Regions from separate parts of the Silvimonas sp. genome, predicted to be linked through region 2. Evidence: predicted binding sites of a transcription regulator. Region 2 holds the regulator's gene; each other region holds the start of a gene.
What was found. Region 2 encodes FNR, which switches genes on or off when oxygen is low (the NO sensors DNR and NnrR bind a similar motif). Its sites were predicted from a motif close to TTGATNNNNATCAA; they were not measured.
Positions count from the first base shown of each region.

Region 1 (7,923 bases), on a different contig from region 2:
CCGGTCACTTGGCCTATCGGCATGGGCAAGACTTTCCGCGGGGTGTATCACATCCTCAACGACCAGGTTTTGCTGTTCAAGTCGGGCGAAGGCCGCTCCAGTGACGCTGACGAGATTATTCAAGGCCTGGATAACCCACGCCTGGATGAGTTGTTTCCGCTGGAAATCGAACAAACCCGCATGGAACTGGATCTGGTGCGCGGCGCTTCGCACCCGTTTGATCTGGGCGAGTTCCTCTCCGGCAATCTGACGCCGGTGTTCTTTGGCTCGGCCATCAACAACTTTGGCGTGCGTGAAATTCTGAACGCACTGATTGACTGGGCCCCGGCTCCGGCAGAGCGTGATGCTACAGCGCGTGCAGTCTCGCCAACCGAAGAGAAGTTCTCTGCTTTTGTGTTCAAGATTCAGGCCAATATGGACCCGCGCCATCGCGACCGGATTGCGTTTCTGCGCGTTTGTTCTGGCCAATTTGAACGGGGCATGAAATTCAAGCACTTGCGCTTGGGCCGGGAAATCGCGGCCAACTCGGTGGTGACCTTTATGGCGCAAGGGCGCGAGCAAGTCGAAGAAGCCTATGCTGGCGACATTATTGGTTTGCCCAACCACGGCAACATCCAGATTGGCGATTCGTTCTCTGAAGGTGAAGTGCTGGGCTTTACCGGCATTCCTTACTTTGCACCGGAAATGTTCCGCATCGTACGCATCCGCAACCCATTGAAAATCAAGCAATTGCAGAAAGGCTTGCAGCAACTGGGTGAAGAAGGCGCCGTGCAGGTATTCAAGCCACTGAATGGCTCGGATCTGATTTTGGGTGCCGTGGGCGTGCTGCAGTTTGAAGTGGTGGCTAGCCGGTTGGCCAACGAATACGGCGTTGATGCCATGTTTGAACCGGTGACCATCTATACCGCGCGATGGGCTTCGTGTGCTGATGCCAAACGCCTGGCCGAATTTGAACGGGCGCTCGAAAACAATCTGGCCCGTGACGCAGCCAATAGCCTGGCCTATCTGGCAACCAGCCGGGTCAACCTGGCATTGACTCAGGAACGCTGGCCCGAAATCGTGTTCCACGAAACGCGGGAACACGCCGTTACTCTTTAACGGCTCTGGTTGTAGCGCAATAAAAAAAGCACCGGCTATCCGGTGCTTTTTTTATTGCCCTTGCAATCTGCCGATTCTGTTCGAGCCTTAGAAGACACTTGCTGCAATTGTCTCTTCAACACCAGCAAAAACTACGAAATAAAACTACGAGAATATTCATTCTGCATCACATTCCCAGTCAAATTATTGACGTAGATCAACAAATTCCAGCTTCAATAAGCTGTTGATCTGTGTAGATATTTGCCAGGCTTTCCCCGTAGCGCGGTGCTATTCTAACTGCATCTAAGGCCCCTGAGGTGAACCCTCCGGGGGAGTAGTCTGAAGGTTTATGTCAAACAGACAGTCACCAAGGAGCATCAAACCATGAACGCACCGGAAGTTAATCTGCAGCTTGAAGCCTGGCGTGGTTTTACCGCTGGCGAGTGGCAGAAAAAAGTCGCTACCCGCGATTTTATCCAGGAAAATTATACCCCGTACGATGGTGATGACAGCTTCCTTGCCGGACCGACCGAACGCACCACCCAACTCTGGAACGAACTCTCCGTCCTGCTGAAAGAAGAACGCAAACGCGGCGTGCTGGAAGTCTCCGCTCAGGTTGGTTCTTCGATTACCTCGCACGGCCCAGGTTATATCAACAAAGATCTGGAAACCATTGTTGGTTTGCAAACCGATGCCCCGCTGCGCCGCGCCATCATGCCAAACGGCGGTCTGCGCATGGTGCAAAACTCCCTCAAAGCCTACCACTTTGAAGAGTCCCCGCTGATTACCGAAATCTTTACCAAATACCGTAAAGATCACAACATGGGCGTATTTGATGCCTATACCCCGGAAATCATGGCTTGCCGCAGTTCGGGCGTGATCACCGGTCTTCCTGACGCCTATGGCCGTGGCCGTATTATCGGTGACTATCGCCGTGTGGCACTGTATGGCGTGGACTTCCTGATCGCGGATAAAAAACGTGAAAAGGCTGAACTGGATAACGTTCCGTTCACCGAAGAAGTCATTCGTCTGCGTGAAGAACTGTCGGAACAAATCAAGGCGCTGGCTGAACTCAAGCAAATGGGCAAGTCCTACGGCTTTGACCTGGCTCGTCCTGCTGCTACCGCGCAAGAAGCTGTGCAATGGCTGTATCTGAGCTATCTGGCTGCCGTGAAAGAACAAAACGGCGCAGCTATGTCTATCGGTCGTATCTCGACCTTCCTCGATATCTATATTGAGCGCGACATTAAAGAAGGCCGCATCACCGAAGCCGAAGCGCAAGAAATGATTGACCACATGGTCATGAAACTGCGGATCGTGCGTTTCCTGCGCACACCAGAGTACGACGAACTGTTCTCCGGCGATCCGACCTGGGTTACCGAATCGATTGGTGGCGTTGGCCTGGATGGTCGCCCTCTGGTCAGCAAGTGTAGCTTCCGTGTTCTGCACACCCTGTACAACCTCGGGCCTGCACCGGAACCTAACCTGACTGTGTTGTGGTCAACGCAATTCCCGCAGGGCTTCAAAGAGTTCTGCGCGAGGGTGTCGATTGATACCTCTGCCATCCAGTACGAAAACGACGATCTGATGCGTCCGCAATGGGGCGATGACTACGCAATTGCATGTTGCGTTTCGGCAATGGCCGTAGGCAAACAAATGCAGTTCTTTGGCGCTCGCGTCAACTTGGCTAAAGCCATGCTGTATGCCATCAATGGCGGCGTGGATGAAAAGAGCGGCAAAGTCGTGGCCAAGGGTTTTGAGCCAATCAAGAGTGATGTGCTGAGCTATGACGAACTCATGCCCAAGTACGACCTGATGCTCGACTGGCTGGCCAAGACTTACGTTACCGCGCTCAATTGCATCCACTACATGCATGACAAATATGCGTACGAACGCATCGAAATGGCCCTGCATGACCGCGATATCCTGCGCACCATGGCATGTGGTATCGCCGGTTTGTCAGTCGCAGCGGATTCGCTGTCGGCCGTGAAGCACGCCAAGGTTCACGTTATCCGTAATGAAAACGGTCTGGCTGTCGATTACAAGATCGAAGGCACCTACCCTGCATACGGCAATAACGACGACCGTGTCGATGACATCGCGGTATGGCTGACCGAATCGTTCATGAAGAAGATCAAAGCCCAACCGGCCTTTTACCGTAACGCCACGCCAACCCAGTCCGTACTGACCATTACCTCTAACGTGGTTTATGGCAAGAAGACCGGTAACACGCCAGATGGTCGCCGTTCAGGTGCACCGTTCTCACCGGGTGCCAACCCAATGAATGGTCGGGATGAAAACGGCTTTATCGCTGCGGGCTTCTCAGTTTCGAAGATTCCATACGAAGCTGCGCTGGATGGTATTTCATGGACAGCCTCGATGACACCGGACTCGTTGGGTCACAACCCGCAAGACCGTATCAAGACTCTGGCTGCCTCGATTGACGGTTTGTTTGGCCCGCACGGTGAAGGCGGTGGTTCAGCATGTGCCGCAACTGAAGCCGTTGAAACCGCTATGGACAAGTTGTTCCATCTGAATATGAACGTGATGAATCGCGACACCCTGATGGATGCGATGGAGCACCCGGAAAACTACCCACAACTGACCGTGCGTGTTTCTGGTTATGCCGTCAATTTTGTGAAGCTGACCCGCGAGCAACAAATGGACGTGATTAACCGCACGTTCCACGATCGGGTTTAAACCAGCAAGAGGGATGTCCGGAGTTTTACTCCGGCATCCCGGCAACAAGGACTTCGAAATGGCTCAGAATCAATTGTTTCACCTGAACATGAATGTGTTGAATCGGGACACTCTGCTGGACGCAATGGAAAATCCAGACAAATACCCGCAACTGACAATTCGTGTGTCCGGCTATGCCGTGAATTTCGTCAAGCTCACGCGTGAGCAGCAGCTGGACGTGATCAACCGCACTTTCCACGCAACGGTATAACCGTAGCGCGTCAGCCTTACCGCTGACCCATCAAATCGCGGACCGGTATGGCATTTGCCCCCGGTCCGTTTTATATATGCTTTATCGCCTGCTGGTTTTGCCAGTCGGCCCCAGTTGGCCCTTGGGCAAACCCATAAAAAATCAGAATTTGTACCCCGGAGATCACATGGAAACCATCGAACTGAAAAAGGTCGGCGAGATCGCCCCGGCTGCTTACGATGCGCAGGGTCGCCAGGTTGGCTTTGTGCATTCCATCGAGACCGGCGCTGCGGTCGATGGTCCGGGTATGCGCTTTGCCCTATTTGTGAGTGGCTGTCAGTTCCGCTGTCTGTACTGCCATAACCCGGATACCTGGAAGCTGCATAACGGCAAGGTCTACACAGTCGATGATGTCATTGCGGAGATCGGCAAATACGCCAGTTTCTTGCGGGTGGCCGGTGGCCTGACCATTTCCGGTGGCGAGCCGATGATGCAAGCCCATTTCACCGGTGAAATCTTCCGTCGCGCCAAACACGAACTGAAACTGCATACTGCGCTCGACACCCAAGGCTTCCTGTCGGGCAACCTGCCTGATGAGTGGTTTGAACCCATTGACCTGGTGCTGCTGGATATCAAGGAATTCAACAACGAACGGCATGAGCGCCTTACCGGAAAACCGGTCGAACCCAGTTTGCTGTTCGCCAAACGTTTAGCCGCCATGAAAAAGCCGGTTTGGCTGCGCTATGTGCTGGTGCCCGGTTTTTCGGACTTCGAAGACGATGTGGAAGGTCTTGCCACTTTCGTGGCCAGCCTGGGCAATGTGGAGAGAGTAGAAGTATTGCCCTTTCACAAAATGGGCGAATCCAAGTGGCAAGAGCTCGGGCTGGATTACGAACTCACCAACGTTCAACCGCCTTCGCCCGAACTGACCCATCGCGTACGCGAGCAATTTCGCAAGCACGGGCTAACCACCTACTAAGCTGAAATCGCCTTTCAGGATGACCCCATGCCCCGCGTAGGCCATTTCCGGATTCGCGGGGCGTTTTACGGCAGGCATGTTAAACTTGCCCTGCCTTGAACAAGTCCCCTGCCCATGTACGAACTCCTGATCGGCCTGCGTTACACCCGAGCGCGAAGGCGCAACGGCTTTATCTCGTTTATCTCCCTGATTTCCATATTGGGTATCGCGCTAGGCGTTGCCGCGCTGATCATTGTGCTGTCCGTCATGAACGGCTTCCAGGGTGAGGTGCGCGATCGCATTCTGGCCATGGCCGCCCACGTACAAATCAGCGGTGCGGATAACCATCTGCAACAGTGGCCAACCGTGGCGCAAGAGGCTGCCAAAAATCCGCATGTCAAAGCCACCGCGCCTTATGTGCTGGGCCAGGGCTTGCTGACTGCGGGTGGTCAGGTCAAAGGTGCGTTGATTCGAGGCATCGACCCCGCGCAAGAACCTGGCGTCAGCCCGGCGGTTGCCAACGTTTACGGCGGCAAACTCACCAACTTGATCCCCGGGACCTTTGGTGTGGTTTTGGGCTGGCAGCTGGCCAATGATCTGGGTGTTCGTCCCGGCGACAAGGTCACTTTGATCACACCGGATGGCCAAGTTACCCCCGCCGGATTGATTCCCCGTTTTCGCCAGTTCACCGTGGTCGGCTTGTTTCGTGCGGATTACTACCCCTACGACGCGGGCGTAGCGCTGATTGAAATGTCCGACGCGCAAAAGCTGTTCCGCATGGGTGATGCCATCTCGGGGGTGCGTTTGCGGCTGGATGATCCTTTGCTGGCGCGCAATGTCGCGCTGGAAATGGCTGGCCAGATGCCGAACCAGATGGTTAGCGACTGGAGCATGGAAAACCCCACCTATTTCCGCGCGGTAGAAATTGAAAAACGCATGATGTTTCTGATTCTGACCCTGATCGTGGCCGTGGCTGCGTTCAATCTGGTGTCCACGCTGGTTATGGTCGTCACCGACAAACAAGCTGATATCGCCATCCTGCGCACACTAGGCGCATCACCGGCCTCGATCATGAAAATCTTCATGATTCAGGGTGCGGTCTCTGGCTTTGTTGGCACATTCACCGGCGTATTCGGCGGTGTATTGGTCGCTCTGAACATTGGCACGATAGTCCCGTTTATTGAACGCATCTTGGGCACCCACATCCTTTCGCCAGACGTTTACCTGATTACCGAGTTGCCCTCCAAAGTGGAGTGGAGCGATGTCAGCAGCATCGGTCTGATCTCGCTTGTGCTGGCGCTGCTCGCCACTATTTATCCAAGCTGGCGCGCCTCCCGTGTCAATCCGGCGGAGGCACTGCGCTATGAATAAGCAGCCAACAGCCATGCCAACCAACGTTTCCGATCTGGTGATCCAGGCCCAAGGTATCAGCAAGAGCTATATCAGCGGCAAGCTGGAAACCCACGTGCTGAGCAACGTCGACCTCACGCTGGCCAAGGGCGAAACGGTAGCGATTGTTGGTGCATCGGGTTCTGGCAAATCCACGTTACTGCATTTGATTGGCGCGCTGGATGTGCCATCGGCTGGCAGCGTACGCATCCTGGGAGCCAATCCGTTCACACTGCCCGATAGCAAACGTGGTGAGCTACGGAATCGCCACTTGGGTTTTGTGTACCAGTTTCATCATCTGCTGCCGGAATTCACCGCCGCCGAAAACGTCGCCATGCCCTTGTTGATCCGGCGTATGCCCAAAGCAGCGGCGCTCAAGCAAGCCGAGGCCATGCTGGAACGAGTCGGACTGGGACGTCGTAGCCATCACAAACCAGGCGAATTGTCTGGCGGCGAGCGCCAACGTGCAGCCATTGCCCGCGCGCTGGTGACCGAGCCCGATTGTGTGCTGGCCGATGAGCCCACCGGCAACCTGGATCGGGGCACTGCAGAAACGGTATTCGGTTTGATGCTGGAATTAAACCGGGCGCTGCAAACCAGCTTCATCATCGTGACCCACGATGTCACCCTGGCCCAGCGTTGCCAGCGGCAATTGCAGCTTACCGATGGCCATCTGCATCAATTGGTCAGCGGGTTGACCCTGTAATCCGGGCGCGAGGTACGCGGTGATTATTTTTCGCACCGATCAATATCCGCTGCCGTTACCGCCTGGCCATCGCTTTCCCGCACAAAAATATCGTTTGCTGTTTGAGGCGGTCAGCACGTTTGCTGCGGATTTGATCGAGACCGCTCCGGCGGCCACAGACTTCGAATTGCTCACCGCGCACAGTGCTCAATACCTGGAAAAACTGCGGGACGGCCAGCTTAGCAAGGCCGAAGAGCGTGTTTTGGGGTTGCCTTGGTCAGCTGAGTTGGTGGAGCGGTCACGCCGTTCTACCGGCGCTACGCTCGCCGCTTGCCGCACGGCGTTGCTGCAAGGCTGCGGCGCAAATCTGGCGGGTGGCACGCACCACGCCTACACAGATCACGGTAGCGGGTTTTGCGTCTTCAACGACAGCGCCGTGGCGCTGCGGGTGTTACAGCGGGAAGGCCTGATCCGCCGCGCGTTGGTGATTGATCTGGATGTGCATCAGGGCAATGGCACGGCAGATATCCTGGCGGATGACCCAGCGCTGTTTACGCTATCCATTCACGGCGCCAACAACTTCCCGTTTCAAAAAGCTCGCAGTGATCTGGATATCGAAATGCCGGACGCTTGCGATGATGTCACTTACCTCGCGCAACTCGAATGCACTTTACCCGCGCTATTGCAGCAACAACGCCCCGATCTGGTGCTGTATTTAGCCGGGGCCGATGCCTGGGAAGGAGATCGCCTTGGGCGCTTGGGATTGTCAGCCCAAGGCATGCTGCAAAGGGACCAGTATGTGCTTGGACTTTGCCAGCAATTTGATGTGCCGGTAGCCATCACCATGGGAGGTGGGTACGGTCGGGATATCAACCAGACCGTAGC
Region 1 covers NZ_JARLJK010000136.1:286,131-294,053, reverse strand. Annotated here, with positions in the region: gene P4L78_RS16920 (peptide chain release factor 3) at 1-1,098, shown strand, start outside; gene pflB (formate C-acetyltransferase) at 1,462-3,777, shown strand; partial or broken gene P4L78_RS16910 (glycine radical domain-containing protein) at 3,857-4,027, shown strand; gene pflA (pyruvate formate-lyase-activating protein) at 4,194-4,985, shown strand; gene P4L78_RS16900 (lipoprotein-releasing ABC transporter permease subunit) at 5,100-6,335, shown strand; gene lolD (lipoprotein-releasing ABC transporter ATP-binding protein LolD) at 6,349-7,059, shown strand; gene P4L78_RS16890 (histone deacetylase) at 7,079-7,923, shown strand, end outside.
Region 1: pflB (formate C-acetyltransferase) is a predicted target of FNR. The motif match lies at 1,285-1,298, and genes of this name have one in related genera.

Region 2 (7,923 bases):
GTCACAAACGCCATGCGCCCACGCTCGCCATTTTTGACGCGCACACCAATCACAATCCCGGCGACAAACTGAATGTCTTTACGCGGTTGCAAGCGATCCAGGCGGGTTTTGATAAAGGCTTTGACGTCTTTGGCATAGGCGTCAAAGGGGTGACCGGACAGATAAAACCCGATTGCCGGTTTTTCTTCGGCCAGCCGGGTTTTGTCGTCCCACGCAGGAACGGTAATCCATTCCACCGTTGGCGCAGCAGAAGGCTCGAACACGTCAAACAGACTGCCTTGATTGGCGTTGGCAGCAGCGTGCTCGGCCAGACTCATGGCTTGCTCAACGTTGCCCAGCAGCTGCGCGCGATTGGGTTCAAGCGCATCAAACGCACCACCGCGAATCAGCGCTTCCAGCACGCGTTTGTTGACTTCTTTCTTGTCGGTGCGCATGCAGAAGTCATAAAGATCGGTAAACGGACCATTGGCTGCACGCTCGGCCACGATCATGTTAACCGCGCCTTCACCGACGCCCTTGATGGCGCCCAGTGCATAACGAATCTGCCGCTTACCCACTGGCACAAAGCGGTACATGCTGTGGTTCACGTCCGGCGGCAGCATTTCGAGTTTGTTTTTCTCAATGCAATCGTCGTAGAACACCTTCAGCTGGTCGGTGTTATCCAGTTCCGAACTCATGGTCGCGGCCATGAAAGCGGCGGTGTGGTGCGCCTTGAGCCATGCTGTGTGGTACGACACCACCGCGTAGGCGGCCGTGTGCGACTTATTAAAGCCGTACTCGGCAAACTTGGTCATCAAGTCGAACAGGTTTTCTGCCAGCGCCGGGTTGTAGCCTTTTTGCGCCGCACCTTCGGCAATGGTTGCCCGGTGCTTGGCCATTTCTTCGGGCTTTTTCTTGCCCATGGCCCGGCGCAACATATCCGCGCCACCGAGCGTGTAGCCACCGATAATCTGCGAAATCTGCATCACCTGCTCTTGATACACGATCACGCCATAGGTTGGCTCCAGACACTTTTCCAGATCGGGGTGGAAGTAGTCCGGTTTCTCCAGACCTTTTTTCCGGTTGATAAACGTATCAACCATGCCGGAACCCAGCGGGCCGGGACGGTAGAGTGCCAAGACCGCGATAATGTCTTCAAAACGGTCAGGCTGGAGTTTTTCCAGCAGCCGCTTCATGCCGTCCGATTCAACCTGGAATACGGCGGTGGTATTGGCATCGCGGAAAACCTGGTAGGCCGCCTGATCGCCAAAACCCAGACTCATCAAGTCGATGTATTCGCCGGTTTGCTCTTTAATGTATTGCAGGGCCAGTTCGATAATCGTCAGATTTCGCAGGCCCAAAAAGTCGAACTTCACCAGCCCGACTTGCTCAACGTCATCTTTATCCAGCATGGAGACGGGTGACGAATCCACGCCGCTGGCCTGGTAGACGGGGCAGAAGTCGGTGATCTGACCCGGTGCAATCAATACGCCCCCGGCATGCATGCCGATGTTACGGGTCAGCCCTTCGAGCTTTTTGGCCAATTCCCACAGTTCGGCGACTTCTTCTTCGTTCTGCACCCGCACGGCCAGTTCCGGCACCATTTCGGTCGCATCGTCCAGACTGTATTGCTTGCCTGGGGCAGCTGGAATCAACTTGGACAGGCCATCGACAAACATGTAAGGCAGATCGAGCACACGACCCACATCGCGCACCACAGCTTTGGCCGCCATGGTCCCGAAAGTGGCAATCTGGCTCACCGCTTCGGCGCCATATTTGCCGCGCACGTATTCAATGACACGCCAGCGGTTGTCCTGGCAGAAGTCAATATCAAAGTCGGGCATGGAAACCCGTTCCGGGTTCAAAAACCGCTCGAACAGCAGGGCGTAGGCGGTGGGATCGATGTCCGTAATACCCAGCGAATACGCCACCAATGAACCCGCGCCCGAACCCCGGCCTGGCCCCACCGGGCAGCCGTTTTGCTTGGCCCAGATAATAAAGTCGGCCACGATCAGGAAGTAGCCCGGAAAACCCATCTGGATGATGGTATCGGTCTCAAACTTCAGCCGTTCCTGGTAACGCGGGCGTTCGGCATCGCGCTGGGCCTGATCCGGATACAGCTGCGCCAGTCGCATCTCCAGGCCTTCTTTGGCCTGATGCACCAGGAAGTCATCCAGCGTCATGCCTTCCGGAGTAGGGAACAGCGGCAAGAAATTTTTGCCCAGCACGATATTGATGTTGCAGCGCTGAGCGATGGTAATGGTGTTGGCCAGCGCTTCCGGAATATCGCTGAATAACTCCTGCATTTGGGCAGGTGTCTTGAAATACTGTTCTTCAGTAAAATTACGCGGGCGGCGTTTGTCCGAGACGACGTAGCCTTCCGCAATACAAGTCCGGGCTTCGTGCGCCTTGAAATCGTCCGGTGCCATAAACTGGATGGCATGGGTGGCGACGACGGGCAAATCCAGTTCGGAGGCCAGATCAAGATGGCCTTGCACGGAGACTTCGCACTCTGGCTTGCCAGTGCGTTGCAGTTCCAGGTAAAACGCATTTGGAAAGCGAGCGTGCCACCATTGCGCCAACTCTCTGGCACCTTCCAGATTGCCATTCAGCAAGGCTTGGCCGATTTCGCCCTGATGGGCGCCAGACAGACACAGCAAACCGCTGTTGTCGCCTTCATCCAGCCACGCTTTTTTAAGCTCAGCCCGTCCGCGATACTGGTTTTCCAGATAGGCCCGCGTCAGCAACTCGCACAAGCGCCCGTAACCACCGCGATCGCGCGCAACGAACAGCACGCGGGTCGGTTTGTCGCGGTCTTCTTCGTTTTCGATCCATGTATCCAGCGCCACAATGGGCTTGAGACCGGCGCTGCGGCAGGACTTATACAACTTGACCATGCCAAACAGGTTCATCAGATCCGATACGGCAACAGCGGGCATGCCTAACGCTTTGGCATGACTTACCGCGTCGTCAATGCGCACGATGCCGTCGGTTACAGAGAATTCGGAGTGCAGGCGGAGATGGATAAATGCAGGGGTATTCATAGCGCCGATTCTATCACCCCTCGCCGTGCCAGGCATGCCCCGAGGAGTGCGCGTGTGGGATCCCTCTGGCTTGCCCGGTGGCCAAAGTTACGTTATGTTGTTGATATCAATGGGAGTGTTTTATGGATTCCGCATCTTCTGCATCAACGGCAAGCAGCTTGCTTAATTCTCTGGTTCTGCAACCCGCAGCGACCAACGTGGCTGTTGGCGTCGGGGTAATGAAAAAAGCCAACGACGCGCAGGCCTCGGCAGCGCTGAGCTTGCTGCAGGCATTACCGCCGGTGCCGCAATATAACAACCCGACTAATCTGGGCAACGCGGTAGATACCAAGGCGTAATGGGGAGTCTCCCCGCGCGTGAGTTGGTGGTTCAGCCACCGGATTAAAAAAACGACCTGAGGGTCGTTTTTTTTCGTCTGAAGATTATTTTGTGCGCCGCACAAATATTGCATTGACATGTATCGGCGTTCTGCCACAATGCTTCCAGATGTTGCGTTGCACAAATCCTAAAGGAAAGATCATGACGTTTGGTTCCAACCGTTTTGCCGAAGAGTTTTCCCGCGCTCAACAAGTCGGGATCGAGCGGTCCTTGAATTACGCACAGACCTTTCTGGCCGGTGCGGAGCGTTTGTGGGGCGTGCAGCTGGGCTTTGCCAAGACTGTGGCTGCCGATAACGTTGAGGCGATCAAAGCCTTCTCGCAGACCAAAGATGTGCAAGGTGCTTTGGCATTACAGCGTGGCCTGGTCGAGCCGCTAATTGAAAAAGCCACTGCCGCATGGCGTGAATCCATTGGCATTGCGCAAGCAACCCAACAGGCCTTGAGCGAATTGGTCGAACAGCAAGTCAAAAAATCTGGCGATGAGGTGCTTTCCGGATTTGACGCATTCGCTGATCAAGCGCCCGCCGGTGCCGAAGGCATCAAAGTGTTGCGCAATGGCGTAGCGGCTTCGCTGGACGCTTATGGCACAACAGTAGCCGCTGCGCGCAAGCAGAGCGAAGAGTGGGTTGCCACTGTAGTACAGAATGTGACTAAAGCAGCGCCTGCGGCGAACGGTCGTCGCAAAGCTGCTTGAGCAAATGTTTTAACGTTTCAAAGCGCATATCTGCCGATTGCGATTATGGCCCTCTGACGAGGGCCATTTTTTTTGCCAACGCACCACCGATACTGGCTTAGCCTTGTGCTGTTGAAGTGTCAGGACGCGGTTGCGGCGGACGGGCTTGGGACGACTGGGAGTATCAGCAGCCACTGTGCTAGCTCCCTCGCCAGTGCATTAGAGCTACCTTGGAGCAAGAGGCCACTTTGCGCGGCGTGCCATGGAGTGAACGGCTCGGTGTCGAGGGCCAGGTAATCCCGCGCCTCTCGCTGCAGCTTCTCAAAACCGCCGTGAACCAGGTATTGCCAAGACTGCAGATCAAACGGCGTGCTGCCGGGTTGCTGCAACGCGCGCTGTAACCACAACCAGACCTCTCCAGACTGCATTAGGCAGGCACCGCTTGCGGTCTGCAAAAACGCGCCAGCCCCGGGGCCGCCTGCGTGAAGCCATGCGTTGGGCAGGGCTGGCGACAACGCTGCAATGATGGGTTCGGCTATTGCAAGGTCACTGTGCTTTGCACCGACAGCGAGCATCCAGCCGTAGATTTGCCCGAGGGGGTTTTGCAAGTTGCCGGCTATATCCAGCAGATGCCAGCCCTGTGCATCGGCTTGGCTTTTCCATGCCAGATATTCCGCGAGCCCTTGCGGGTTCACCAACACCAACGTGCTGTCGGGGGTGGGTGCAGGCGGCAAAGCAGTTGGAGTTTCTGCCGGAAATACCGGCACCCCCAATCCTGATCGCGCCAGGCGGCCAAGGATGGAGGATGCGAGCGCCGCTGGGGCAACCAGGCAAACTTGCGTGAGCATTGGAATCAGGCAGTCAATTGCTTTGACAGTTGTTCATCAATTGTTTCAAGCCTTCGGTGTCTTTCAGTTCGATGAGCCTGTTCTGTACTCGAATCAGACCATTGTCCTGGAAGCGCGATAAGGTTCTGCTTACCGTTTCCAGCTTCAGGCCGAGGTAGCTGCCGATTTCTTCGCGCGTCATGCGCAGATGAAAGCTGCTGTGCGAATAGCCACGTAAGGCAAAGCGCTGCGAGAGATTGAGCAAGAACGCAGCAATCCGTTCCTCTGCCTTCATATTGCCCAACAGCAGCATTACGCCATGATCGCGGACGATTTCGCGGCTCATCATCTTGTAAAGATGGCGTTGCAGGTTGGGAATACGGCGCGACATGGATTCGATTTCAGCAAAGGGCAGTTCGCATACTTCGCTATCTTCCAACGCAACTGCGTCACAAGTGTGATGGTCGGTGCTGATTGCATCCATGCCCATCAACTCACCATTCATGTGAAAACCGGTCACTTGTTCGCGACCATCTTCAGAAACGATGCTGGTTTTGAAGAAGCCGAGGCGCACTGCATAGAGTGCATGGAACGGCTCACCGGCACGGTAGAGTGCTTCGCCGCGCTTGATGGGGCGGCCCTGGCTGACCAATTGATCAACTTGTCGCATTTCTTCGGGCGACAAGCCAATGGGCAGACACAGTTCACGCAAACTGCAATTTGAGCAGGCGTGCCGCAGTTGCTTGAGGCCGGTTTCGCGTAACTGAATTGGTGACAGCATGATGTTGTTCCACTATGACTTGAAATTTTTACGCCATTGCAGCGGCACCCTTACACAATCCTGTGTGCCGCTTCATCGAATTCTGTGCCGCTTATTGAGCCAGGTCACGTATCCTCGCAGTAGATGCTAGCATCATGCGAGTCGTATTGATTTGGATCAAGTAACTATGTCCCAGATGTAGGCAAAATCTTTACCCTGTGTTTTAGGGGTAGGACAAATGCATACAACACCGTTGATCCAGCAGGTCGAATTCGATCGATCTCTTGTCGAGCGCTACGATGGCAAAGGCCCTCGCTACACGTCTTATCCCACCGCAGACCGATTTGCCGAGCTTGAAACTGCCGATTATCGCGAGATGCTGTTGCATTCGCGTGTAGGTGAGGCGGACAAGCCTGCTTCTTTATATTTTCATCTGCCGTTTTGCAATACGATTTGCTATTACTGCGCTTGCAATAAAGTGATTACCAAAGATGAATCGCAGGCAGTTAAATATACAGAGTATCTACAAAAAGAAATACAGCTTCACGTAAATATATTGCCATACCGAATGAAGGTTGGCCAGATCCACTTTGGGGGTGGTACACCGACTTTTTTGCCGGAAACCCAACTAGCCACTTTAATGCGCGCAATTAATGATAATTTCGACATTCTGACGGATGGCGAATATTCAATCGAAATTGATCCGCGCAAACTTGAATTATCAAAAATAGCGTTGCTGGCTGAAACGGGTTTTAACCGGGTGAGTGTTGGCGTTCAGGACTTTGACGAGAAAGTGCAGCGCGCCGTTAACCGGATTCAGAGTGAAGAGCAGACCCGCAAGGTGATTGACGCCGCGCGCGCTTCCGGGTTTCGTTCAGTCAGTATCGACTTGATCTATGGCCTGCCGTTCCAGTCTGTAGCTAGTGTCATGCAAACCATCGACCGGGTGCTGGACATCCATCCAGACCGCATTGCGCTTTATAATTACGCCCATTTGCCTGAGCGCTTCAAGCCGCAACGACGCATTGATACGGCCGCATTGCCCGACTCATCGGCCAAGCTGGATATACTGCATGCAGCCATCGACAAATTGACTGCCGCTGGTTACGTTTATATCGGCATGGATCACTTTGCATTGCCGGATGATGATCTTTCCATTGCCCAGCGCCGTGGTACTTTGCAGCGTAATTTCCAGGGTTATTCAACTTACGCGGAATCTGATTTGCTGGCATTTGGTGTATCCGGAATTGGTAAGGTTGGGGCCGGGTATTTTCAGAATTCAAAAAATATCGATGAGTATTACGAGATGCTCGATCGTAATCAATTGCCAATTGAGCGCGGGTATATTTTGAATATGGATGACTTGCTGCGCCGTTCGGTAATTCACGGATTAATGTGTCGCTTTAACCTCAATTTTGGACAGATTGAAACCGCCTGGTTACTGGATTTCAAAACCTACTTCGCCCCCGAAATGGGGCGGCTGTCACAGATGGAGCAGGACGGCTTGTTGCAGTTGAGCGAAGAGGGCATTGAGGTCACGCCTAAAGGACGCATGCTGATCCGTTCCATTGCGATGGTGTTCGACCGTCATCTGCGCGAGAAGACCACCGCAGCGAGCTATTCGCGCCTGGTTTAAGGTAAGCTCAGACCGGCATGCGGCGTGCAACGCGCCGTGGCGGCTGGCCTTGAGGCCGCCGCAGATTGTTTTCTTTGCCAGGGTTCTGATTTGCACGATTTTGACCTTCTTGCTTTTTTCGTGGCCGGCCTGCTGGGCGGTGGTCACTGCTTTGGTATGTGCGGCGGGGTGGTTGCTGCATTCAGCCTGCAGTTGCCGCCAGGTCCGCGCTTGCGTTATCACCTCGGTTTTAATCTGGGCCGGATTGGCGGTTACGCGCTGATCGGGGCTTTGGTTGGTGCCATTGGTTCGTTGCCGGCGCTTGTTTCGCTGCAGTCGATCAAGGTAGTCCTGTTTGTACTGGCCAACCTGCTATTGATTGCGGTGGGCTTGTATCTGGCTGGATGGTCGACCTGGGTGACTCGGCTGGAAACCGTTGGTCGGCCCGTCTGGCGAAAAATTCAGCCCTTACTGGCGCGTCGCTTGCCTGTCAGGCACTGGCGAGACACGTTTATTATCGGTGGCCTATGGGGCTGGTTGCCTTGCGGCTTGGTCTACACCGCAAGCTTGTCAGCTTTGGCTAGCGGCAGTGTCGTTCGAGGGGCCCTGATAATGCTTGCCTTTGGGCTGGGAACACTGCCAAAC
Region 2 covers NZ_JARLJK010000122.1:354,417-362,339, forward strand. Annotated here, with positions in the region: gene dnaE (DNA polymerase III subunit alpha) at 1-3,023, opposite strand, end outside; gene P4L78_RS14360 (YjfB family protein) at 3,146-3,361, shown strand; gene P4L78_RS14365 (phasin family protein) at 3,543-4,097, shown strand; gene P4L78_RS14370 (hypothetical protein) at 4,217-4,924, opposite strand; gene fnr (fumarate/nitrate reduction transcriptional regulator Fnr) at 4,938-5,684, opposite strand; gene hemN (oxygen-independent coproporphyrinogen III oxidase) at 5,902-7,299, shown strand; gene P4L78_RS14385 (sulfite exporter TauE/SafE family protein) at 7,324-7,923, shown strand, end outside.

Region 3 (7,923 bases), on a different contig from region 2:
TATTGCGGCTTGGGATTGTCTGGCGCGGGCGATGCCATGTTGGCGGCGGCCAATGGTCATGTGGTGATCCACGAAAAATGGTGGCACCCGGAGCGCGCCACCATTTGCTACACCGATGGCCGCAAGGTGGAACTGCATGAACCGGCTGAAGGTGGTGGCTTGAATTACGAGACTGCGCATTTCTGCGAGTTGCTGCGCACGGGCAAACTGCAAAGTCCGGTGCTGTCGCATGAAACCTCACGCTCGATGATCCGCTTGCTGGACCACGCCCGCGAAGGTCTGGGCGTGGTTTATCCGTTCGAGCGCGGTGTTATCGGTTCAATCTGACCCAGTCACGCCAGGGGCCGAATAAAGCGGGTGTGCGGGCGGCAATGGCCGAGCGCTGCATTACGCGGTCGGCCCAGTAGTCATCCAGATTGAGCGTGGCGAGCTGGCAACCGGCTTCTTCGGCAATCAGCGCCCCGGCCGCGTAATCCCACAGTTTTTGTGAGCCGTGCAGCATGATATCTACGCGTCCGGCAGCCAGGTAACACCAGTCAATGGTCGATGCGCCAAAATTGCGCAGGCTGTTGAACGGTGCCACCGAGACCACACGCGTGGGCAGGCGGCCGGTGAGATGCTTGGTTTCGACAATGGCGACGCCGTCTCCGGTTTTGATATCGGGTGCGATTAGTGGCAGCGGTTCGCCATTGCACCATGCGCCGTGGCCCGCTGCGGCGTAATAGCATTCATTCAGTACCGGCAGGTACACCACACCTAGCGCCGATCGGCCTTGGCGCATCAGGGCAATGGAAATGGCAAAGTACGGCAGGCCGTGGACAAAGTTGGTGGTGCCGTCGATAGGATCAACAATCCACAAGCCGTCCGGGTTTTGTTCCAGCAGCGCCAATTGTTCGGCGGTGGTCATCTCTTCGCCCAGCACCGGGCAGTCGACAATCTTTGGCAATCCGTCGACCAATGCGGCCTGGCTGGCCAGATCAGCCTCGGTAAATGTGCTGCCATCCTGTTTGCGCCCGCTGGCCACTTTCAGAAAACGTGGCATGACCTCTCGCGCGGCGACTTCCCGGGCGAGATCACAAATTTGGGCCAGCAGTTCCAGGTCAGACACGGGGTGCTCCAGCTAGGTTGCTTCGAGGTGATTGTATGCGAGCAAGCGCAAATGGTCTTTCGGAATTTGCCGCGCCGCAATAATGGTTTTCCATGGGAGTAGCGTTGGACAACGGGGCCTGCCCCATTTCAACGTGGCCGCGCCAGCCAGTCGCAGACCATGAGGATGACTGGATGGATATAACCGTTCCATAAAAAACGGCCCGCATTTGCGGGCCGTTCTGTTCAACAACCGCTTGCTATCTGATGGCTTAGTAAGGCCACTTCCAGTCACGTACTTCCGGCATGTCGTCGCCGTACTCGTTGATGTAGTGCTTGTGTTCAACGAGCTTGTCTTCGAACTTCTGCCGAACGTGCGCACCCTTCACTGCCAGAGCTGGAACGCGGTCGATCACATCAATCGCCAGCGAGTAACGGTCAACCTGGTTCATCACCACCATATCGAACGGTGTGGAGGTGGTGCCGTTTTCCACATAGCCACGTACGTGCAGATTGTCGTGACCGTTGCGGCGATAGCAGATGCGGTGAATCAGCCAAGGGTAGCCATGGAAAGCAAACACAATGGGTTTGTCGGTGGTGAAGACCGAATCAAACTCATGATCGTCCAGACCGTGCGGATGCTCGACCTTGGGTTGCAGCGTCATCAAGTCGACCACGTTCACAAAGCGGATTTTCAGGTCCGGGAAGTGCTGGCGCAGCAAGTCCGTTGCGGCTAGAGCTTCCATCGTCGGCACGTCACCGGCGCAAGCCACCACGACGTCGGGCTCGGTGCCTTGATCGTTGGATGCCCAGTCCCAAATGCCCACGCCCTTGGTGCAATGCTTGATGGCCTGATCCATGGTCAGGTATTGCAGCGCTGGCTGCTTACCCGCAACCACCACGTTCACATAATGACGTGAGCGCAGGCAGTGGTCGGTTACCGACAACAAGGTGTTGGCATCAGCAGGCAGATATACGCGGATGACTTCGGACTTCTTGTTGACTACGTGGTCAAGGAAGCCTGGGTCCTGGTGTGAGAAGCCGTTGTGATCCTGACGCCAGACGTGGCTGGTCAGCAGGTAGTTCAGCGACGGAATCTGTTTGCGCCAATGGATGTCACGTGTGGTTTTGAGCCACTTGGCGTGCTGGTTGAACATGGAGTCGATCACGTGAATGAACGCTTCATAGCAACTAAAGAAGCCGTGACGACCAGTCAATAGATAGCCTTCGAGCCAGCCTTGGCAGGTGTGCTCAGACAGGATTTCCATCACGCGGCCATCTTGTGCCAGATAGTCGTTGTTGGCGTCTTCTGGCTTGTGCTCGGCCATCCAGTCTTTGCCGGTCACGTCATACACGTCTTGCCAGCGGTTGGATGCCGTTTCGTCCGGGCCAAAGATACGGAAGTTCTTGGCGTCCAGATTTTCTTTCATCACGTCGCGCAGGAACTTGCCCATAACGCGCGTGGCTTCGGCGTTGACGGTGCCCGGCTTTTTGACTTCAACCGCATATTTGCGGAAGTCCGGCATTTTCAGGTCTTGCGAAACCAGACCATGCACATGTTTGTTGGCACCCATGCGCAGGTCGCCCTTCGGCGCCAGTTCACGCAGTTCTGGCTTGAGGGCGCCGTCATCGGTGAACAGTTCTTTTGGTTTGTAGCTCTTGAGCCAGTCTTCCAGATTCTTGACGTGCTCTGGCGTCATGTCGGAGAACGGCACCTGGTGGCTGCGCCAGTAATCCTCAACCTTCTTGCCGTCGATTTCCACCGGGCCAGTCCAGCCTTTAGGGCTGCGCAGAACGATCATCGGCCATTGCGGACGAGTCAGTTCTTTACCGGCTTTTTGTTCTTTCAGGGCTTTCTCGCGGATCGCCTTGAATTCGTCCAGCACGGTGTCCATGGTGGCGGCAAAACGCTGGTGCATGTCGGTGTAGTCATGGACATCTTTACCCACTTCAACAAAGTGCGGCTTGTAGCCATAACCTTCGAACAGTTTTTGCAGTTCTTCTTTGGGGATACGGGCCAGCAAGGTCGGATTGGCGATCTTGTAACCGTTCAGATGCAGAATTGGCAGCACCAGGCCGTCATTGATCGGGTGCAGATACTTGTTGGAGTGCCAGCTGGTGGCCAGCGGGCCGGTTTCTGCTTCGCCGTCGCCGACAACGCAGGCGACCAGCAGATCCGGGTTATCAAACGCAGCGCCAAAAGCGTGGGAAACCGAATAACCCAGCTCACCACCTTCGTGCATCGAGCCCGGTGTTTCCGGTGCCACGTGCGAAGGAATGCCGCCAGGGAAAGAGAACTGCTTGAACAGACGCTGGATACCATCAGTGGTCTGGCCGATGCTCGGATAGATCTCACCGTAAGTGCCTTCCAGCCAGGTGTTGGCAACCAGACCAGGGCCACCGTGGCCAGGGCCGGCAATATAAGCCACCGACAAATTGCGTTCTTTGATCACTCGATTCAAATGCACGTACACAAAGTTCAGACCCGGCGTGGTCCCCCAGTGACCCAGCAGGCGCGGCTTGACGTGTTCGCGCTTGAGAGGCTTTTTCAGAAGGGGATTGTCGAGCAGGTAGATCTGACCAACTGAGAGATAGTTGGCGGCACGCCAGTACGCGTGCATCTTGTCGATGAGGTCCTTAGGGAGAGCTTTTTGAGCCACGGTTCACCTCGTTTCCTGGTTGTGATTGCAAAAACTTTTTTGACAGTGATGACCTTTGCCCTGCTGACAAGACAAAGGTGCCGGGTTGAAGTCAGTCTATGCCGTTTACATAAGAGTCATCTGATGCAGATCAACACGAAGAGTTGCGTTTCTGCTTGCTGTGACAAAATTACCGAGTAACCACCGAGAAATCTCTAACCGAAGATGAAGAAAGACAGCTCATGGTCTTTACCAGTTCCATCGCGGCAAAAAGAAAGCACTGTGCAAATTATCATGGCATATATTTAAAAATATGCACGGTAGGACGGCGTGATTTCAGCTGGCTGACCAAATAAAAAAAGACCGCAGCAGCGGTCCTTTTTGACAGGCGAAAATCGTCATCAGAAATGAAAGAAAATCAGTGTCACCAGCAGGTATAGCGGCATCAGAATGGCACCGGACCAGAGCATGTAACCGAAGAACCCCGGCATCTTGACCTTGCCTTGCTCGGCAATCGCCTTGACCATGAAATTGGGCGCGTTACCAATATAGGTGTTGGCGCCCATGAACACGGCACCCATGGAAATCGCAAGTAGCGTGGATGCCATTGGCCCCATCATGTGCGCCGCATCGCCGTGGGCCAGGTTGAAAAACACCAGGTAGGTCGGGGCGTTATCCAGAAAGCTCGACAGCAGGCCGGTCATCCAGAAATACATGCCATCAATGGGCTCGCCGTTGCTGTTGCTGACCACCTTGACCAGCGCCGCCAGATGTCCCGCTTCACCCGCGCGCAGGATGGCAATGGCGGGCGCGATGGTAATGAAGATCGCCAGAAACAATTTGGCGACTTCCAGAATCGGAAACCAGTTGAACTCGTTGCCAGCGCGGATTTGCTTGGGCGTTAACCACAACGAGATCAGCGCAAAGACCAGCAGCAAGACATCGCGCACCACGCTTTGCAGATCAACCGGCGTGCCATACACGTCAAACTGCACGCCGCTATTCCACACGCCGGACATCAACACTGCGGCAACCACGCCGCCAATCAATGCCATGTTCCACAAGCCGTAGAGCTTGATCGGTTGCGGCTTTTCGGTGGCCACGGGTGCGGGATCACGCTGCCAGAAGCGCCGGTCCAGCACGTAGAACACAGCCAGCAACACAGCCGAGCAGAACAACACGGACGGGAACATGTGTTTCACCGTCCACATGAAGCTCACGCCCTGCAAGAAACCGAGGAACAGCGGTGGATCGCCCAGCGGGGTCAAGCCGCCACCGATATTGGCTACCAGAAAAATAAAGAACACCACCACATGTACGTTGTGCTGACGGTGTGCGTTGGCTTTGAGGATGGGCCGGATCAACAGCATGGCCGCACCGGTGGTGCCCATGATCGAGGCCAGCGCCGTGCCCAAAGCCAGCAGACCGGTGTTCAGACCGGCCGAACCGCGCAGCGTGCCCCAAACCAGAATGCCGCCGGAAATCGTGTAGAGCGCAAACAGCAGCAAGATGAACGGGATGTACTCGCCTACCAGCGCATGCACCACGCTATGCAGCGCCGCATCCGGACCGAAAGCCATGGCAAATGGCACGAGAAAAACCGCAATCCAGAAGGCGGCGATCTTGCCAAAGTGGTCATGCCAGAAATGCGGAGCCAGCAACGGAAAAACAGCAATGGACAACAGCATGCCGGCAAACGGAATCGTCCACGCCAATGACAAATTGGCGCCGTCGGGGCTAGCGGCAAAGGCGGCGGCAGGGAGCAAAAAGGTAAGTAAAGCGGCAAAGCGGTGGATAGTCATGAGCGGGATGGCTGTCCTGAAGAGATGGTAAGTGTCACCGAACAGACGGTGGCATGAGCGTTTTTTTAAGTGTCCGGTGACCCGGCAGCACGCGGTGCGGCGAACGGGTAAACAAAGGCGAGCACAATATTGATTTAGACGGTATTGCCTAGATAGCTACATGGTTATAGCCAGGCGGCCATGCAGTGCAGCATGTTTCGGGTTTTCCCCGCTTAATGCCAGCGGCCAAGCCGGTTTTGTCCTGCCCTGCATAGGACAAGGACAAAACGGACCAGGCCAAAACTGTGCCTGTTACCAGGTGCCCACGTTAGCGCGGGAAGCCCATGGTTCTGCAGCGGGTAGTGCAGCGCCGGCTTGCAGCAGTTCGATAGAAATACCATCTGGCGAACGTACGAAAGCCATGTGGCCATCACGCGGAGGGCGCAAAACTGTTGCGCCGTGTGCTTCCAGCCGGGCACAAGCGGCGTAGATGTCTTCGACCTCATAGGCCAGATGCCCAAAATTGCGCCCGCCGGTGTAAACCTCCGGGTCCCAATTAAACGTGAGTTCGACTTGCGCGTCGGTATCGCCAGGCGCTGCCAGGTAGATCAAGGTAAAGCGGCCGCGCTCGCTTTCTTTGCGCGAGACTTCTTCCAGACCTAGCGCGTCGCGATAAAAACGCATGGATTCTTCCACGTCGGTGACGCGAACCATCGTGTGTAGGTACTTCATTTTTTTCTCCTTGTTCATTGCTCAGGCTGCGGGGCAAACTCAGTCGACCCTTATCCGGGCAACCAGCCAGCTCGCCATTATCGGTTGATTGGATGACACACCCGAATTTTTCTTGAGCGTATGCCAGCGCCAGGCCGGTCAGACAAGCCATGGCGAGATGTGTTCCGTACAGCTTGTCATGCGTACCGGCACGTTACTTCACGGCAACCGTAGTGGTCTTAGCCATGGTTGATATGCGTACGGGTATGCAAAGAGCGAAACGCACCCGGCGTCATGCCCTGGTTGCGTTTGAATATCCGCCGGAAATACACGGTGTCGGCAAATCCGCACTGGCGCGCAATCTCGTCGATGCCGCTGCGGGTTTCGGCCAGCAACGCGGCGGCGTGACGTGTGCGGCGTTCGTTAATGGCATCGGTCAGCGTCTTGCCATATTCGGCGCGAAATACCCGGCCCAGATAATCGGGATTGCAACGCAGTTCGGCAGCAATACTGGATGACGAAATCGCGTCCTGAAACTTGGTTTGTATAACCACGTCGGCTTTGCCCGCCAGCACCGATGCCGCGCCTTCTTCGGTTCGGGCGGACTGACTGGAGCGCGCCAGCTCGCACAATATCAGCATCATCAGTAGGCTCAACGTGGCCGAACGCGCGCCGAATAACTCCTGGTCGTCCAGCAGGCGCCGGAATAAAGCGGTGACATGATCCGGCCGCGCCACGGCGGCGTGCTGGCGCGCTTGTAACTGGCCTTCTTGCGACATGACCGCGAGCGCATCGTGGGTAAAGTGTGCCCAGTAGAACTTGAGATCACGCGAGCTGGGTCGCGTGCCTCGATGATGACGGCCTGGCCACAGTAACAGCGCTTCACCGGCGCGAACCTCGAAGTCGTTTCCTTCCTCGCTCAGATACAGCACGCCCTCTTTGACGAAAACCAGCTCATAAGAATTGAGGATGCGTTCCGGGTGCGTCCACGTCGCGCAGGTGGAGACGAACAAGCCGCCATTCTGCGCATGTAGTGGCAAAGAGGGATCAAACCGCAGCATGCGATGTGTCCTTATAAGTGTCTGAATTATCCATATCTGGCTATCCAGCCTAAACAGTTCCGACTAAGCGTACCGGTATCGATGTCGGAATAGTCCTGTTTTGTGTGGTTTGATTGCTTGTCGCCGCATTGGCGGTCTGTAGTATTGCGGCCAGCACTACATAACGTCCAGTACACAGGTGCAGGTCCATTCAATGTGCTGGCAATGCCGATGGCCAATCTGCCATCCCCTGATCACGGAGCCAAAAAATGAATACCTCTGGAAGGGCAACTCTGCTTTTGGGCGCGAGCCTGATATTTGCTGCGTCGGCCTGCGCCGTTGCAGATGATGCAAACAACGCGACGTTCTGGGTCCGCATGCAGGATTCGTCAGTCGCCACGCCTCTGGTCAAGGCCTGGAACGCCAGCCACAAAGACCAGATCAGCCTCACCATCGTTCCCAACGATGATTTCATGACCAAGTTTGGCACTGCCGCCGCCTCAGGCAACGTGCCGGATATCCTGGCGGTGGATTTGATCTACGTGCCGCAACTGGCCAAAGCCGGGCAACTGACCGATATCACTGACAAAGCCAAAGCACTGCCATTTGCCGGAACGCTGTCCAAAGCGCATATGCGGCTGGCCAATTCCGGCGGGCGTCAATATG
Region 3 covers NZ_JARLJK010000144.1:137,282-145,204, reverse strand. Annotated here, with positions in the region: gene P4L78_RS19950 (Gfo/Idh/MocA family oxidoreductase) at 1-327, shown strand, start outside; gene P4L78_RS19945 (inositol monophosphatase family protein) at 311-1,108, opposite strand; gene P4L78_RS19940 (phosphoketolase family protein) at 1,359-3,746, opposite strand; gene P4L78_RS19935 (sodium:proton antiporter) at 4,127-5,527, opposite strand; gene P4L78_RS19930 (VOC family protein) at 5,819-6,238, opposite strand; gene P4L78_RS19925 (AraC family transcriptional regulator) at 6,457-7,278, opposite strand; gene P4L78_RS19920 (sugar ABC transporter substrate-binding protein) at 7,527-7,923, shown strand, end outside.
Region 3: P4L78_RS19940 (phosphoketolase family protein) is a predicted target of FNR. The motif match lies at 3,867-3,880, and genes of this name have one in related genera.